Regions from separate parts of the Xanthomonas sp. AM6 genome, predicted to be linked through region 2. Evidence: riboswitches for the same ligand, from Rfam matches in the RefSeq annotation. Region 2 holds a riboswitch; each other region holds the start of a gene.
The links. Region 2 has a riboswitch for cobalamin ahead of btuB (TonB-dependent vitamin B12 receptor). Riboswitches for the same ligand answer to the same signal wherever they lie in the genome.
Positions count from the first base shown of each region.

Region 1: linked by a shared signal. The riboswitch ahead of metE (5-methyltetrahydropteroyltriglutamate--homocysteine S-methyltransferase) and the one ahead of btuB (TonB-dependent vitamin B12 receptor) in region 2 are both predicted to bind cobalamin.
Region 3: linked by a shared signal. The riboswitch ahead of OCJ37_RS19900 (ribonucleoside-diphosphate reductase subunit alpha) and the one ahead of btuB (TonB-dependent vitamin B12 receptor) in region 2 are both predicted to bind cobalamin.

Region 1 covers NZ_CP106869.1:4,609,859-4,615,367, reverse strand. The annotation lists gene OCJ37_RS19810 (choice-of-anchor X domain-containing protein) at 1-130, opposite strand, end outside; gene metE (5-methyltetrahydropteroyltriglutamate--homocysteine S-methyltransferase) at 370-2,661, opposite strand; cobalamin riboswitch at 2,874-3,127, opposite strand; gene OCJ37_RS19800 (SDH family Clp fold serine proteinase) at 3,550-4,413, shown strand; gene OCJ37_RS19795 (hypothetical protein) at 4,422-4,616, shown strand; gene OCJ37_RS19790 (hypothetical protein) at 4,672-4,893, opposite strand; gene OCJ37_RS19785 (hypothetical protein) at 4,930-5,079, opposite strand; gene OCJ37_RS19780 (hypothetical protein) at 5,162-5,329, opposite strand.
Region 2 covers NZ_CP106869.1:4,121,308-4,126,816, reverse strand. The annotation lists partial or broken gene OCJ37_RS21020 (GNAT family N-acetyltransferase) at 1-40, opposite strand, end outside; gene btuB (TonB-dependent vitamin B12 receptor) at 232-2,103, opposite strand; cobalamin riboswitch at 2,218-2,434, opposite strand; gene OCJ37_RS17605 (TfoX/Sxy family protein) at 2,737-3,180, opposite strand; gene OCJ37_RS17600 (free L-methionine (R)-S-oxide reductase MsrC) at 3,188-3,670, opposite strand; gene bioD (dethiobiotin synthase) at 3,955-4,647, shown strand; gene OCJ37_RS17590 (phasin family protein) at 5,086-5,457, opposite strand.
Region 3 covers NZ_CP106869.1:4,637,446-4,642,954, reverse strand. The annotation lists gene OCJ37_RS19920 (ATP-binding protein) at 1-1,044, opposite strand, end outside; gene ompR (osmolarity response regulator transcription factor OmpR) at 1,041-1,763, opposite strand; gene OCJ37_RS19910 (hypothetical protein) at 1,947-2,486, shown strand; gene OCJ37_RS19905 (EF-hand domain-containing protein) at 2,615-2,905, shown strand; cobalamin riboswitch at 3,242-3,465, shown strand; gene OCJ37_RS19900 (ribonucleoside-diphosphate reductase subunit alpha) at 3,644-5,509, shown strand, end outside.

The DNA.
Region 1 (5,509 bases), 490 kb from region 2:
GCGCGCGCATCTGCGCGAACTCCTCGGGCGGGCCGGCCAGCTGTTTGGGGATCAGCTCGGCCGCCTGCGCTGCGGCAGGAAGGGCCAGACACAGGATGCAAACGGCGGACACTCTCGACAGCTTCGGCATGACGCGCTCTCCGTGGCGGTGCGAAGAAGCGGACGTGCGTGGCCGGCGCATCGCGGCGTTGCGCAGCGGCGGCGGCACGTCCGTGAGGACGCGGCGCCCCCTCGCCGCGAAGATTCCTTCCGCTTATAGCCAGCCCAGGTTGCCGGACAAAGACGCAGCGCAGCAATGCGTCCGAACTGGGATGCCGCGCGCGCTTGCCGCTGTGATGCCCGGCGTGAAGCACGCCGGGCATCGTCGGCCTATGCCGCCTGCGCCTGCTGCGCGCGCAGCTGCCGCGCCGCGGCCACCATCGCCTCCAGCGCGCTGCGCGTTTCCGGCCAGCCGCGCGTCTTCAACCCGCAATCCGGATTGACCCACAGCTGCTGCGGATCCAGCACCGCGCGCGCCTTGTCCAGCAGTTGCAGCATCTCCTGCGTGCCGGGCACGCGCGGCGAGTGGATGTCGTACACGCCCGGGCCGATCGCGTTCGGATAGCGGAAGCGCACGAACGCATCGAGCAGTTCCATCCGCGAGCGCGAGGTCTCGATCGAGATCACGTCCGCGTCCATCGCCGCCACCGCTTCGATGATGTCGTTGAACTCCGAGTAGCACATGTGGGTGTGGATCTGGGTGGCGTCGCGCACCCCGGCCGCGGCGATGCGGAAGCACTGCACCGCCCAGTCCAGGTACGCCTGCCACTGCGCGCGGCGCAGCGGCAGGCCCTCGCGGATCGCCGGCTCGTCGATCTGGATCACGCCGATGCCGGCCGCCTCCAGGTCGCGCACCTCGTCGCGCAGCGCCAGCGCGATCTGCCGGCAGGTCTGCGCGCGCTCCTGGTCGTCGCGCACGAACGACCACTGCAGCACCGTCACCGGCCCGGTCAGCATGCCCTTCATCGGCTTGTCGGTCAGCGACTGCGCGTACTGGGTCCAGCGCAGCGTCATCGGCGCCGGACGCTGCACGTCGCCGAAGATGATCGGCGGCTTCACGCAGCGCGAGCCGTAGCTCTGCACCCAGCCGTGCCTGGTGAAGGCGAAACCGTCGAGCTGCTCGCCGAAGTATTCGACCATGTCGTTGCGCTCGAACTCGCCGTGCACCAGCACGTCCAGCCCGATCTGCTCCTGCGCGCGCACGCAGCGCTCGGTCTCCGCGGCCAGGAACGCGTCGTACTCGGCGTCGCCGAGCTTGCCGGCCTTGTGCTGCGCGCGCGCCTGCCGTACCTGCGCGGTCTGCGGGAACGAGCCGATCGTGGTGGTCGGGTAGGCCGGCAGCCGCAGCGCCGCCTGCTGCGCCTCGCGCCGCTGCGGATACGGCGATTGCCGGCGGCCGGCATCCTCGCTCAGCGCCGCCACCCGGCGCGCGACCTCGGGACGATGCACGCGCGCCGACGCGCGCCGCGTCTCCAGCGCCTCGCGCGCCGCGGTCAGTTCGGCTTGCGCATGCGGCTGCCCGTGCAGCGCGTCGGCCAGCGTGCGCAGCTCCTGCAGCTTCTGCCTGGCGAAGGCCAGCCATGCGTACAGCTCGCGGTCCAGCGCCTTTTCCTGCTCCAGGTCCACCGGCACGTGCAGCAGCGAGCACGAGGGTGCCAGCCACAGGCGTTCGCGGCCGACGTGCCCGGCCGCGTAGCGCGCCAGGGTCAGCGCGTTGTCCAGCGGCGTGCGCCACACGTTGCGGCCGTTGACCAGCCCGGCCGACAGCACCCGGTCGGCCGGCAGCGCCTGCAGCACCGCGTCCAACTGCGCCACGCCGCGCACCAGGTCCACGTGCAGGCCGTCCACCGGCAGCGCCGTGGCCAGTTCCAGGTTGTCGCCGAGCTCGCCGAAATACGTGGTCAGCAACAGCTTCGGCCGCGGCGCCTGGGCCAGGAACGCATAGGCGCGGCCGTAGGCCTCGCGCGCGGCGACGTCCAGGTCCAGCACCAGTGCCGGCTCGTCGATCTGCACCCATTCCGCGCCGGCCGCGTGGAGCTGTTGCAGCAGCTCGGCGTAGACCGGCAACAGGCCGTCCAGCAGCGCCCAGCGGTCGCTGCCGTCCACGGTCTTGGACAGCAGCAGGAAGGTCACCGGCCCGATCAGCACCGGCCGCGTGGCGATGCCCAGCGCCTGGGCTTCCAGGAACTCGGCCAGCGGCTTGTCGCCGCGCAGGCGGAAGTGCTGGCGCCGCGCCAGTTCCGGCACCAGATAGTGATAGTTGGTGTCGAACCACTTGGTCATTTCCAGCGCGTGCAGGTCCAGCCCGTCCTCCTGCGTGCCGCGCGCCATCGCGAAGTAGCCGGCCAGCGGATCGGCATCGGCCAGCGCGCGGTAGCGCTGCGGGATCGCGTCGAACAGGAACGCGGTGTCGAGCATCGCGTCGTACAGGCTGAAGTCGTTGCTGGGCGGCAGGTCCACCCCGGCCTCGACCTGCAGCCGCCAGTGCCGCTGGCGCAGCTGCCGCGCCGTGTCCTGCAGGCTTGCGCCGTCGGTTTCGCGGCGCCAGTAGCTTTCCAGCGCACGCTTGAGCTCGCGCCGCGCGCCGATGCGCGGGAAGCCCAGGTTGGTCACGATCGTCATTTGCGTTTCCTCATTGCGTTCATGGGCATTGAGGAACGAAGGAACCGCGCGCCGTCCGCCCGTTCGCACGGGACGCCCGCCACGCCAGCGACCTTCGCCCCCGCGGGCGAACCGGCGCCACGCGGGCAGGCGGAAGAGCGCGGCGCGGCGCAGGGCCGCGACACGACTTCCGGCCGCCTCCCCGCGGAGGCGCCAGGTCGAATCGGAGGACGCACAGGTCCTCCGGCCGGGGCCGGTATTCGGGCTGATGGACGAGCGCACCGTGCCGGCTGCGCGCCTACTGTCCGCCGCTTCCCAGGCCGGCATGCGCCGGCCCAGTGCCATTGACGGAGGTCGTTTCCATTCACCGCTGCGGGGCAGCTCCGGAATGGGCAGGCGCTTGCGGCGCCGGCCGTCACCGGATTCCCGTTTAAATCCATCCCTTCATCCGAATGAAGCGATGGATACCTTCGGCGAGCGCACGATAGGCCGGATGCGGCGGCGGGTCAAGCGCCAAGTGCATTGCGGGCAGGCATCGGCAGCGTTCATGGCGAACGTGTAAGCTATTGATCCCAAAGCCAATGATCTGCCGCTTCCGCCAGCAGGCGACAGCGCAGCACCACCGCGCCCGATGACGCTTCCGACTTCCGACCTGCCAGCCCGCTACGCCGCGTCCCTGCGCCTGTCCGTCGCGCCGATGATGGACTGGACCGACCAATAGACAGGTCAGGGCTTCCGGACACGTTGGTGCACTATGGGTACATTCGCCATGGCACTGCTGACCTCGTGTGGCACGGCATTTGCTTAGCTATTCTGTATAGGACTCAGCTGCAAAACGCTGATAAGCTCGCGCCGCAGCTGGGCTAGCGGCTCATGGGTCAGTGAGATTAGCAAGGATTAGGGGGAGGCATGGAAGAGCTATCTAACTACATTGGTTATGCGCTAAATTTTCAGTGTCGAGAAGTCGAGAATTACTTTGGTAGCCCGGTGATGTCCTATGTGGGGCAGATTCATCCGTCGGTTCTTCAAGCGTATATAGACGCTGTGGAGAAGGTTGCGGCTGCTAAGGGCGAATACTCTGATAGCGATAGGATAATTATTGCGCTGACTACGCCAGGCGGTGTGGTGGAAACCGTTGAAAAGATGGTAGAGGTTACTCGGCACCATTTTTCCGAAGTTTATTTTCTAGTTCCCATGTCTGCAATGTCTGCCGGGACTATATTTTCTATGTCGGGCGACAAAATATTCATGGACTACACTTCTTCATTAGGGCCGATTGACCCGCAAGTCCAGAACCCTGATGGGCATTTTGTGCCGGCCCTTGGCTACATTGATAAGGTCGATGAATTGATCGGAAAGTCTGCTGATGGGACTATCACGGACGCTGAACTCATGATGCTTCAAAGGCTGGATCTCGCTACCTTAAAGCGTTATGAGCAAGCGAAAGAACTGTCAATCAGTCTGCTGAAAAAGTGGTTGGTTAAATATAAGTTCAAAGATTGGGTTCAGCACAGTTCAAACGGCGAAGTTGTGACGCAAGACGAGAAGATCGCGCGCGCGGAAGAGATTGCCCGTCAGCTTAGTGACAACAAGCATTGGCATTCACATGGCCGCATGATCAGCGCGGATACGTTAACGGGGTCCCTGAAGCTGAGAATTGAGGACTACAGTGCGATTGATGAGATTCGGAAGCCGCTACACGCTTACACGCGCTTGTTGCTAGACTACTTGGATCAGCAGCGAGCCTCGTTCAGAATTCACCACAGACATTGAGACCAATCATGGATATCGCAACCCGCACAAATGAGGCAATCGCGCAAGCGGTTAAGAGGCTTGAGCCCGCTTCTGCTGCGCGCGTCAATGAGCTCAACGTGAAATTCGACCGACTGGTCAAGCAGGGTTTAGTAACCGAAGATTCTTACGGTATCGCTGTAGGTTGGGTTGGAGTCGCACAAGCGCCAACGTACAAGCGCTGAACTAATATTTCTTAAGGGCCGCCTGTAGCAGGGCGGTCCTTTTTTTTGCTGTAGGTCAGGACGCTCGCTGCCGTCTCTGCGCATCCCACCACGTAGCCACGTCCCGCGTGTCGTACACGTCGCCGGTCCTTGCCGGCAATAAGCGCGCGCTGTGCTTGTTCGCCATGGTCTTCATGGCGGTGCCAGGGAAGAACGCATCGCGCAGTTGCTCGATCGTCATCGTGGCGCCGTACTTGCCGAACAGCAGCCAGAACGTCGAGTAGTCGTCAGCGGCCATGGCTATGGCCCTCCGCATCTTCAAGCTGCTGCAGGCTCATCGCGGCGCCTCCGGCGCCGACGCGGCGGCGAGCAGCACCTGGCGCATCTGTTCGATGATTTCGACAGAGATCAAGCGCGTGCCTTTGCTGAGCGCTGCTTCGATCACTTCGTCCACTTCTTCGGCCGTGAAGTCGCTCTCCGGCACCGCAGTTGCGGCGCCTGTGGCTGCTGTGGCTGTGCGGTGGCCTTGCCGCCCCAATAGGTCATTGGTCGGCCCTGTTCATCTGTCAACTGCGCGGCGTCCGATGAGGCCGGTTACACTGCTTGCAGCGCAAGCCAGCCGGCGACCAGCGCGTCGTAGTGCGCGTGGGAATCTCGGCCTGATCGCCTAGGGAGAGTGCGGCGCGTGCGGCGGAGAGGGCGCGCTCCAGCGCCTCGGGCGTGATCGTGTTCATTGCGTATCCTTCGGCGCGCGGCGCCGGCTCATTGTGAAGCGGCGCCACCAGGGCGCACGCAGGCGTTCGTTCTTGGCTCGCAGCCCGCTTGATCTCGCTGGCGGCTTGGGCCAGCTGCTCGCGCAGCATTGACGGCGCATCGTATGCCGGAGAGACTCGGCCCAATGACAGGGAGCGAGC
Region 2 (5,509 bases):
AGCGCACCGCCGGGTCGGCTGCGCAGCCGAGGAACAGCCGCGCGAAGCGGTCATGCGTTCCAATCCTGTAGGAGCGGCTTCAGCCGCGACGCTTTACCGGTAGCGCCCGGTCGCGGCTGAAGCCGCTCCCACAAGAACCGCAGCGTCGGTGTCGATGCTGCCGTGCCCGGCATCGGCCGTTCGCGACCGCCGCGGCAAGCGCTGCGCCGTGCGGCGCAGCGCCTGGTTCCCTCAGCGCGCCGCCGGCGCGTAGCGCAGGCTCAGCGCGTACTCGCGGCCCGGCTGGTTGTACCAGTTGATGGTCTGGTAGTCGCGGTCGAACACGTTGCTGGCCTTGGCCTGCAGCGTCCAGTCCGGCGCGAACGCGTATTCCACGCGCAGGTCGACGGTGCCGTAGCCGGCCAGGCGCACGCTGTTGGCCGCGTCGTCGTAGCGGTGGCCGCTGCCGAACGCGGTCACTCCGAGCTTGACCGGGCCGAAGCCGCGGTCCACGTCCAGCCGCGCGGTGTTCTGCGCGCGCCGCGCCAGCCAGTTGTCGCGGTTGGCGCCGTCGCTGCGGTTGCGCGGATCGGTATGGCTGAGCTGCGCCGACAGTTCCCAGCCGGCCAGCGTGGCGTAGCCGGTCAGTTCGGCGCCGCGGATCCGCGCCTCGTCCACGTTGACCGGCAGAAAGCTGACGGCGTCGTAGGAGATCAGGTCGTCGACGCGGGTCTCGTAGACGTTGAAGGTCCAGTTCCAGGTGTCGGCGTACTGCGCCACGCCCAGGTTGCCGCTCCGGGACTTCTCCGGCTTCAGCTCCGGATTGCCGGCGAACGGGTAGTACAGGTCGTTGAAGGTCGGCGCCTTGAAGCCGGTGCCGATGCTGGCGGTGAGCTTGAAGCCGCCGTCCAGCGCCAGGCCCCAGCCCAGGCTGCCGGTGGTGTGCTGGCCGAACTGCTCGTTGTCGTCGCTGCGCACGCTGGCCTGCAGCTGCTGCGCGCCGAAGCGGCCCTGGTACTCGGCGAACACGCCGGTGTTGTCGCGCTGGTCGACGTCGAAGGCGGTGCTGCCGGTGACCTCTTCGCGCTGCCAGTCGGCGCCGGCGCTGAGCAGGTGGCCGTCGGCCAGGCCGAAATCGCCCTGCAGCGAGGCGGTGTCGCGGCGGCTGTCGAAGGTGCTGACGAAGCTGCGCGTATCGCTGCCGGGGGCGTGGTAGTAGCTGTCGGCCTGGTCGGTATTGCGGCCGAGCTGGGCGGCCACGTGCACGCGCTCGGACGGGGTCCAGTCGAGCTTGCCGCCGAACACCTGCTGGGTGTTGTCGGCCTCGTTGCCGGCGAACAGCGCATCGCCGTCGTACTCGTTGCGGCTGTCGATGTTCAGCGCCTGGCCTTCGATGCGCAGCGTGTCGCTCAGCGCGTAGCCGGCGCGCGCGCTCAGCGAGGTGTTGCGGTAGCCGTCGCGGTCGGGCTGGTCGACGAAGCAGCCGGCGAACAGCGTGGCCGAGCCGTTGCAGGCGTTGATGCCGTCGGTCTTCTGGTAGCCGCCCTGCACCGACAGCCAGCCGCGCTCGCCGCGGTTGCTGAAGCCGGCGCTGGCCTCGCGCAGGCCGTTGCTGCCCGCGCCCAGGCTCAGGTTCTGCTGCAGGCCCTGGCCACCGCGGCGGGTGAAGATCTGGATCACGCCGCCGATCGCATCGGAGCCGTACAGGCTCGAACGCGGCCCGCGCACGATCTCGATGCGCTCGATCTGGCCCAGCGGCAGGTCCTGGAACGCGGCCAGGCCGGCGCTGGCCGAGCCGATGCGCACGCCGTCCACCAGCACCAGCACGTGGTCCGATTCGCTGCCGCGCAGGCTCAGCGTGGTCAGCTTGCCCAGCCCGCCCTGGTTGGACACGCCGATGCCGGCGCGGCCCTGCAGCAGCTGCGCCAGCGAGGTGGCCTGGCTGCGCTCGATCTCGGCGCGGTCGATCACCTGCGCCGGCACCACGCTGTCCTCCACCGAGATCTGGGTGCGGGTGGCGGTGACCAGGACCTGGTCCAGGTCGGTGGCGGCATCGGCGGCGAGCGCCAGCGAGGGCAGGGACAGGGCGGACGCGATCGCGACCGAAAGCAGGCGGGACGACATGGGGCAGCAACTCCGGCGCGCGGGTGCGCGCAGTGACGGCGAAGGAGTCGCGAACGGAAGGTGCAAGCGGACGGCGCCAGACGCGGCGCGGCACGCCGCGACGCCCTCCGCATCGCAACCAGTGGACTGCAAGGCCGGTCTCCGGGCTGGCGATCTGGGAGTCGGAACTCCCGGCTGCGACGCCTTCCCGTGCCAGGCACAGTGGCGCAAGTCGTCAGCGCGGATCGCTTACCGTTGCGGGGGCAGCGCCGGCCTTGTCGCAAGACGCACCGGCTTCCCGTTTCAACCTGCAGGCCGGGGCCGGCAGGTCACCTTGAAGCGGCGCGATTGTACGCGATCCCCGGGGCGTGTCGCCCATTCCCGTGCAGGTCGCGCCGCGCTTGCGCGTTCGCGGCGAGGAAAAAGGGGGGCAATGTCCTCTCCCCGGCGACGCCGCGGTCCGCAAAGGCGCCTGCCAGGCCGCCAGCCGGCGCCGTCAGCGCTGCCACGCGGCAGCGGCTGACGGCCTGACGGAGACCGGGTCGCTGGCCACCGCCGGCGTCGGCAACGCGCTGGGCGCGATCCGCCGGCATGCCCGGGGTCGCCCAACGCGGCCTACCCGGGGATGGGCGATGCGAGCAGGTGGCGCGCGGATCAGTCGGCGTCGCGCTCGCCGCCGCGGTCGTCGTCGGCGCGGTCATGGTCGCGCTCGGCGTCGTACCCATGGCCGCCGGAGGCATCGTGCGCGTAGTCGGCGTAGGGCGCGTCGCTGCGGTCGCCGTCGCGGTCGAAGTGGGTGGTCGCCACCGGCCCGGCCACCGGCAGGCCGCGCGGCGCCGGCAGCTGCGCCGCCGCGGTTTCCAGCTCGCCGAGCAGTTGCGCGCGCCGCGCCTCGGGCAGTTCCTGCCAATGGCAGCCGGTCAGCGCGCCTTCCAGCGAGTACAGCAGGTTGAGGCTGGGCTTGAAGCCGGCACGCTTGACCTTCAGGAACGCGCCGACCGCACCGGCCGCGGCCAGGTCCTGCTGCGTGCGCAGGCCGACCTGGCGCAGCCAGGCCGCGCTCTTGGGGCCGATGTTGCGCAGCTTCTCGGTGCTCATCGCCGGCTCACCGCAGCGCGTCGACGAAGACCTGGGCGATCGCTTCCAGGCCGTGCTGGTCGTCGGCGTCGAAGCGCGCCAGGTCCGGGCTGTCCAGGTCGAACACGCCGATCAGCGCGCCGTCGCGCAGCAGCGGCACCACCAGCTCCGAGCGCGAGGCCGCGTCGCAGGCGATATGCCCGGGAAAGGCCTCCACGTCGTCGATGCGCTGGGTCTGGCCGCTGCTGGCCGCGGCACCGCATACGCCCTTGTGCAGCGGGATGCGCACGCACGCCGGCAGGCCCTGGAACGGCCCGACGACCAGTTCCTTGCCGTCGTACAGGTAGAAGCCGACCCAGTTCAGCCGCGGCAGCGCGTGGTACACCAGCGCTGCCAGGTTGGCGGCGTTGGCGATGCGGTCCGGCTCGCCGTCGACCAGGGCGCGGGCCTGGGCGATCAGCTGGGCGTATTGTTCCGGCTTGCTGCCGGTGAGCGAAGAGGAGGCGAACATCGCACGAGTCTAGCAGCGGCCGATGGCGGCCTGTGCGCCAGGCGGGCGAGGCGCGATGGGCCGGCCGCGACCCCACCCGGGACGCCGCGCGCGGATGCGCAGCGGCCTTGCCGTCGTGCGCCAGCGCTCGACCTGCGCGCCGCCGGTTGCCCTCGTGCGCATCCGTCCACGCGGCAGGCCGCTCCGGACGCCCGGACAGGCCGCCGGTGGCGCTGACGTGGCGCGCCGCGCCGGCTATCCTGCGCGGCCGCGCCGCATGCGGCGGCCTCGAGGTTGATGCAGCGATGAGCTTTCCCGCCTTCTACGTCACCGGCACCGATACCGGCATCGGCAAGACCGTCGCCAGCACCGCGCTGCTGCATGCGCTGCGCGCGCGCGGGCAGTCGGCGGTGGGCATGAAGCCGGTCGCCAGCGGCTGCGAGCGCGAGGCGGACGGCTGGCGCAACGAGGATGCGCTGGCGCTGCAGGCGGCGAGCGCGCCGCGGCCGGACTACGCCGACCTCAATCCCTACGCCTTGCCGCTGCCGCTGGCGCCGGAACTGGCCGCCGCCGACGCCGGCGTGCGCGTGGAGCTGGAGCCGATCGCCGCGGCCTTCGCGCGCCTGCGCGCGCAAGCCGACGTGGTGGTGGTGGAAGGCGTCGGCGGCTGGGCGGCACCGTTGTCGGCGACGCTGGACCAGGCCGACCTGGCGCGCGCGCTGGCGCTGCCGGTGCTGCTGGTGGTCGGGCTGCGCCTGGGCTGCCTCAACCACGCCCGGCTCAGCGCCGCGGCGATCGCCGCCGACGGCCTGCGCTGCATCGGCTGGATCGGCAACGAGATCGATCCGGCGATGCAGCGCATCGACGACAACATGGCGATGCTGCAGGAGCGCTTGCCGGTGCCGTGCTGGGGACGCCTGCCGTACCGGCCGCAACCGGATCCGGCGGAACTGGCCGCATCGCTGTCGCCATGGCGGGGCGAGCAGACGCAGGGCTGATTCGCGGAATGCCGAACACGTGCGAACATCGCGAATCCCGGCCGACGGGGACCTGAGCGTCAATGCCGTGCATCGCATCGTGATGCGTGATGCGTCCAGGCGTTGGAGGACCTGTTTCGACCCCTCCAGCCGTTCCCGACAAAAACGCGGTGTGCTCAAAAGCGGTCGCTGGCCAACCGCAAACTGCTTTCAGCGTGTACGTCGAGTTCCGCGAGATGGAGACTCACCGACGATGCGGGAAGGACGCTGGTCGTGAAGCTGTTGGCCGCACTGTCGAAGTAGGCTGACGCCGTTGCGAATCCCCAATCCCGAATCCCGGCCAAAAAAAGGCCCGGTAGAGGGAGGGATCTACCGGGCCTGGGTGGCGCGGGGGGAGGGACCCGCGCATACCACTGGTCAGTCGTGCGGCAGCGCCGCAGCGGACTTGTCTGGTGTTGCTTATTTGGTCTTGGCTTTCGGCGCGGCCTGGTCGGTGGCCGCCTCGAACTGGTTCTTGGCGAGCTGGCCGATGGCCTCGGAGGTCTTCAGGCCCAGGCCGAACACTTCCTGGTTGGCCGTGGCCAGCCGTTCGAAGTTGTCGCGGGCGATCTGCAGGCCCTTCGGCCACAGCGACTGCACGCTGCCCAGGTCGCGCGCTTCGGTGAGCTCGCCGAGGAAGCCGGTGGTCGCGGCGACGTTCTTCTCGAAGGTCTTCAGCTGCACGCCGAACACGCTCTCGGCGCTTTCCAGCGCCAGACGGTTGGCCCGCGCGGCAGCGGCGGCGAACTGCTGGGTATAGCTGCTGAACTGATCGTTGAATTGAGCGGACATCATGCAACTCCAGAGGAATGCCGATTGCTGTTGCAGTGCAACATACGCGCAT
Region 3 (5,509 bases), 520 kb from region 2:
CGCCAGGCGCAACTGGAACGGGGCGGCGCCGTGGCGCTCGGCATTGCCGATCAGGTTGCCGAGCGCGCGCTGCAGCGCCATCGGCTTGGCGTACAGCGGCGCGTGCTCCGGCAATTCGACCTCCCAGGCCGCGCGCGTCGCGCCCAGCGCATGCCGGCACAGTTCGACCAGGTCCAGCGGCGCGCTGGCTTCGTCGCGGCCGTCGCGGGCATAGGCGATGAACTGCGCCAGGATCGCATCGATCTCGCCGATGTCGCGCTCCATGCCGTCGCGCAGCTCCGGCTCCACCTGCGGCAGCAGCGCCAGCGCGTACTGCAGGCGGGTCAGCGGCGTGCGCACGTCGTGCGAGATGCCGGCCAGCAGCAAGCTGCGCTCGGCCGCGGCGCTGCGCACGTCGGCGCTGGCATCGGCCAGGGCCCGCGCCAGGTCGCTCACCTCGCGCGGGCCGCCGCTGGCGATCGGCACGGCGCCGTCGCCACGCACGATATGCGGCGCCGCCTGGGCCAGCTGTCGCAGCGGCAACACCAGGCGCCGCGCGAAGTACGCCGCGGCCAGCCATACCAGCAGCGCGCAGGCGGCCAGCAACGCCACCGAGAAGCGGCGCACGCCATGGCCGCGGCGTTCGCTGGAAAACGCCACCCACAGCGGATCGGGCGTGGCCAGCTTGAGCCACACCGCACCGTCGTCGCCGCGACGCAGTTCGCGCCCCGCGCCGAGCTGGCCGGCGGCGCGCCGCTGCAGGTCATTCGCCAGCGGGCCTGTGCGCGTGGCGGCCGGCGGCGGACTGTGCCTGACCTGCAGACCGGCCTCGTGCAGGGCCGGCTCCAAGGCCGCGGCCGCCGGCGAGCGCTGCAGCGCCTCGGCGACATTGGCGAAACCGTCCAGCGTGCGCAGCAGCTGTTGCGCGGCCGGACGCAGCGCCAGTTCGCGGCCGAGCAGCAGCGCCAGCAGGCCGGCGCCGGCCAGCACCAGCGCGATCACCAGCGCCAGCTGCCCGAACAGGCTGCGCGGCCAGCCATCGCCTGCGTGGCGGACGCGGCTCATGGCGCGGTCTCCGGCGGCACGTACACGTAGCCGATGCCCCACACGGTCTGGATCAGCCGCGGCGTGCGCGCATCGTCTTCGAGCAGCTTGCGCAGCCGCGCCACGGTGACGTCGATGCTGCGCGCGAAGGCGTCGTGCTCGCGGCCGTGCGCCAGGCTCATCAGGCGGTCGCGGCTGAGCGGCTGCTGCGGATGCCGCAGCAGCACCGACAGCACCGCGAATTCGGCGGTGGTCAGCTTCAGCGGTTGACCGTCGCAGCTCAGTTCGCGCCGGCCCAGGTGCAGGCGGAAGCGGCCGAAGCCGATCTCGCCGCCGTCCGGTTGCGGCGCGCCGGCACCGGCCGGCCGCGTGCGGCGCAGCACCGCACGGATCCGTGCCAGCAGCTCGCGCGGGTTCACCGGCTTGGGCAGGTAGTCGTCGGCGCCGATCTCCAGGCCGACGATGCGGTCGATCTCGTCGCCCTTGGCGGTGAGCATCACGATCGGCGTGGTGTCGCCCTGGCCGCGCAGGCGCCGGCAGATCTCCAGGCCGTTCTCGCCGGGCAGCATCAGGTCCAGCACCACCAGGTCGTAATGGCCGCGCGCCAGCGCCTGCTGCAGCTGGGCGCCGTCGGCCACCGCCTTCACCGAGAAGTCCTGGCTTTCCAGGTAGCGGCGCAGCAGTTCGCGCAGACGCGCGTCGTCGTCGACCAGGAGCAAGCGGGCAGGGGCGTCGTTCATGGCCGCCACTATCGGCTGCGCCGCGGCTGTCCGGCAACGCCCGCCGCGCGGACTTTGTAAGCGGATGTTTCCGCCGCCGCCCGCAGAAACATCCGCTGGCCACGCTGCGACATCTTGCGTCCGCATGCGGCCTATCGTGGCTCCACCGCAGCGTTCCCCGCGCTGCTTCCCCGGAGAACCATGATGACCCTCTCGCTACGTAGCTCGATCCTGCTGTTCACCCTGGCCGCAGGCGGCCTGACCGCAGTGGCGGCGCCCGAGGCGCAGGCGCGCGAGCGCACCCGGACCCGCACCGCCAGCCACGTGGATGGCGCCCGCAGCGCCGCAGTGAATGCCAGCGCCAGCGGTGCCCACGGCAGCCGCACGCGGGCGCGGCAGTGGCAGGCCGACGGCCAGGGCAACGCGTCGGGCAGCAGCGGCGCAACCGCCAGCGGCGTCAACGGCGGCGCGGTCACGCGCCAGGGCAGCGCCTACCACAACGCCGACGGCAGCGCCGGTCGCCAGGGCAGCGCCAGCGTCGTCGGCGCCAACGGCGGCAGCGCCAGCAGCAGCGGCGGGTTCGCCCGCAGCGCCGACGGCAGCGTGACCGGCAGCCGCCAGACCAGCGCCACGGCCGCCAACGGCGCCAGTTACCAGGGCTCGACCACGGCCGCCGACGGCAGCGTCAGCCACACCGGGACCTGCACCACTGCCGCCGGCGAAGTCGTGGCCTGCCGTCCGTAGTCGCGCGCCGTGGTGCAGCGATCACATTCCCGGGGCGGCTTCGCCATCGACATCGCGCTGCGCCGCCGCGTGTTGCCGCGCGTGCCGCCGCGTTTCGTCCATTCCTTATCCCTTAGCCGAGGATCGCCATGAAGACAGCCATCATCCATGGAGTGCTGTGCAGCCTGCTGGCAGCCGGTACCGCCGCCGCCCAGACCGCGCCGACCGCCGCGCAGAAGCAGCAGCTGCAGCAGCGGCTGACGGCGGCCGACGCCAACGGCGACGGCCTGGTCAGCCGCAACGAGGCCGACGCGTCGCTGCCACGCATCGCCAGGCGCTTCGATGCGCTGGACAGCAACCACGACGGCCAGTTGTCGCCGGACGAACTGCGCGCGGCCATGCAGCAGGCCATGCAGCAGGCCGGACCGCGCTCGCGCTGAACTGAGCGGGACCCGCGTCCCTACGGCGGCCAGCGCCGCTTGCACCGCATGTTCGTGCGACCCGGGCCGCACACGGCTGGCGGCGGCCGCTGCGGCCGCCGTTCGGCCTGCCCGGCGTGCCGGTTGCCGGTGTCCTGCGCAACCGGCGCGGGCCGGCGCGCGCCGCCAGCCCCCGGTGGCCGCGTCGAGGCCTTTGCGGCATGGGCGCTGTGGCCCGTTCCAGGCCGGATCCAGCGTCCCGCCGCGGGGTTTCGCCGCGTCGCCACGGCAAACTCTTGCCCCGCTTGGGTTTTCGGCTTTTCGACTACATTTAGCGTTGACGACGCCCGGGCACCCCACTATCTTGTGGTGGTCGGTTCCAGCAGCCACCAGGCTGCGGGATCAAAAGGGAAGCCGGTGCGGCGCGCGAGCGCTCAGGCCGGCGCTGCCCCGCAGCGGTAATTGGGAACGAACCCGTCACCCGCACTGAGGCGTCCCGCCTTGGGAAGCGACGGGCTAGGAACCGGCCATTCGGCCGCCGCCCATAAGCCCGAAGACCTGCCGACAGCCGCGCGATGCACACAGCGCGGCGCCGACCGTTGAATCTCCGGGGGGAGATGGTCGGTGAAGCGGTGACCGCCCGCAGGCTCGCGCCTGCGCCGTCGCGGTCGCTGCGACACCGCGTCCCCACGCTGCTGATCCGGTCGGAGTCCTGCCTGCGAGGGCCGGGCAGCCGGTGCACCACGCTTGGAGACCATCATGAGCCAGACCCACAGCCTGCCGGCCGCAGCCCCCCTCGACGCCGCCGACGTCGACTCCACGCCTGCCGCCGCCGCCGCGCAGCCCGACGTGGCCGCCAGCGAGCCGAGCAACGACCAGCGCGCCGTGACCTGGATCGTCAAGGACGGCGGCAACCGCCGCATGGCCTTCGACCGCTCGCGCCTGCAGCGCACCCTGGACCGGATCCACGCCGAGTTCCCGCAGCTGGACGTGGCCGACTACGAGCGCAAGGCCTTCGCCTTCGTGGAGAAGAAGGAAAGCCTGTCGGCCGACGACATGGTCGACTACCTGATCCGCGAGGCCGAGTCGCGCGTGGACATCGCCACGCCGGAGTGGGAGTACTTCGCCGCGCGCCTGTACCTGCACCGCCTGTACAAGCGCGCCAGCAAGAACCGCTTCTACGATGCCGGCGAGAAGTACGGCTCCTACGTCGGCCTGCAGGAAAGCCTGGCCGACCGCGGCGTGTACTCGATCGACATCCTCAAGAACTACTCCAAGGACGAACTGGCCGAAGCCGGCCGGATGATCGACCCGGAACGCGACAAGCTGTTCGCCTACAACGGCCTGTACCTGCTGGCCACGCGCTACCTGGCCACCGACAACTCGCGCAAGGTCTACGAACTGCCGCAGGAGCGCTGGCTGACCATCGCGCTGTACCTGATGCAGGACGAGAAGCCGCGCGAGCGGCGCATGCAGCTGGTCGGCGAGGCCTACTGGGCGCTGTCCAACCTGTACATGACCGTGGCCACGCCGACGCTGGCCAACGCCGGCAAGATCGGCGGGCAGCTGTCGAGCTGCTTCATCGACACCGTCGACGACAGCCTGCAGGGCATCTACGACTCCAACACCGACGTGGCGCGCGTGTCCAAGCACGGCGGCGGCGTCGGCGCCTACCTGGGCTACGTGCGGTCGTCCGGCTCGGCGATCCGCGGGGTCAAGAACTCCAGCGGCGGCGTGGTGCCGTGGATCAAGCAGCTCAACAACACCGCGGTGTCGGTGGACCAGCTCGGCCAGCGCAAGGGCGCCATCGCCGTGTACCTGGACATCTGGCACCGCGACATCGAGGCGTTCTTGGACCTGCGCCTGAACAACGGCGACCAGCGCCTGCGCGCGCACGACGTGTTCACCGCGGTGTGCGTGCCGGACATCTTCATGGAAGCGGTGGAACGCCGCGGCGAGTGGTACCTGTTCGACCCGCACGAGGTGAAGGAGGTCAAGGGCTGGTACCTGCAGGACTTCTTCGACGAGAAGCGCGGCGAAGGCAGCTTCCGCGCCCGCTACGAGGAAGTGGTGGCCGACGAGCGCATCGGCCGCAAGGTGGTCAAGGCCATCGACATGTTCAAGCGGATCATGGTCAGCCAGCTGGAGACCGGCAACCCGTTCATGTTCTATCGCGACGAAGTCAATCGCATGAACCCGAACAAGCACCAGGGCATGGTCTATTCCAGCAACCTGTGCACCGAGATCCTGCAGAACATGAGCCCGACCCGGGTCATCCAGGAGATGATCAGCGGCGACCAGATCGTGACCACCAAGCAGGCCGGCGACTTCGTCGTGTGCAACCTGTCCTCGGTGAACCTGGGCCGCGCGGTCACCGCGCAGCCGGACCTGCTCTCGCCGGACGTGCTGGAGCGGCTGATCCGCGTGCAGGTGCGCATGCTCGACAACGTGATCGATCTCAACGACCTGCCGGTGCCGCAGGCCACCATCACCAACCAGAAGTACCGCGCGATCGGCCTGGGCACGTTCGGCTGGCACCACCTGCTGGCGCAGAAGGGCATCGACTGGAATTCCAAGCAGGCCGAGGACTACAGCGACGAGCTCTACGAGCGCATCAACTACCTG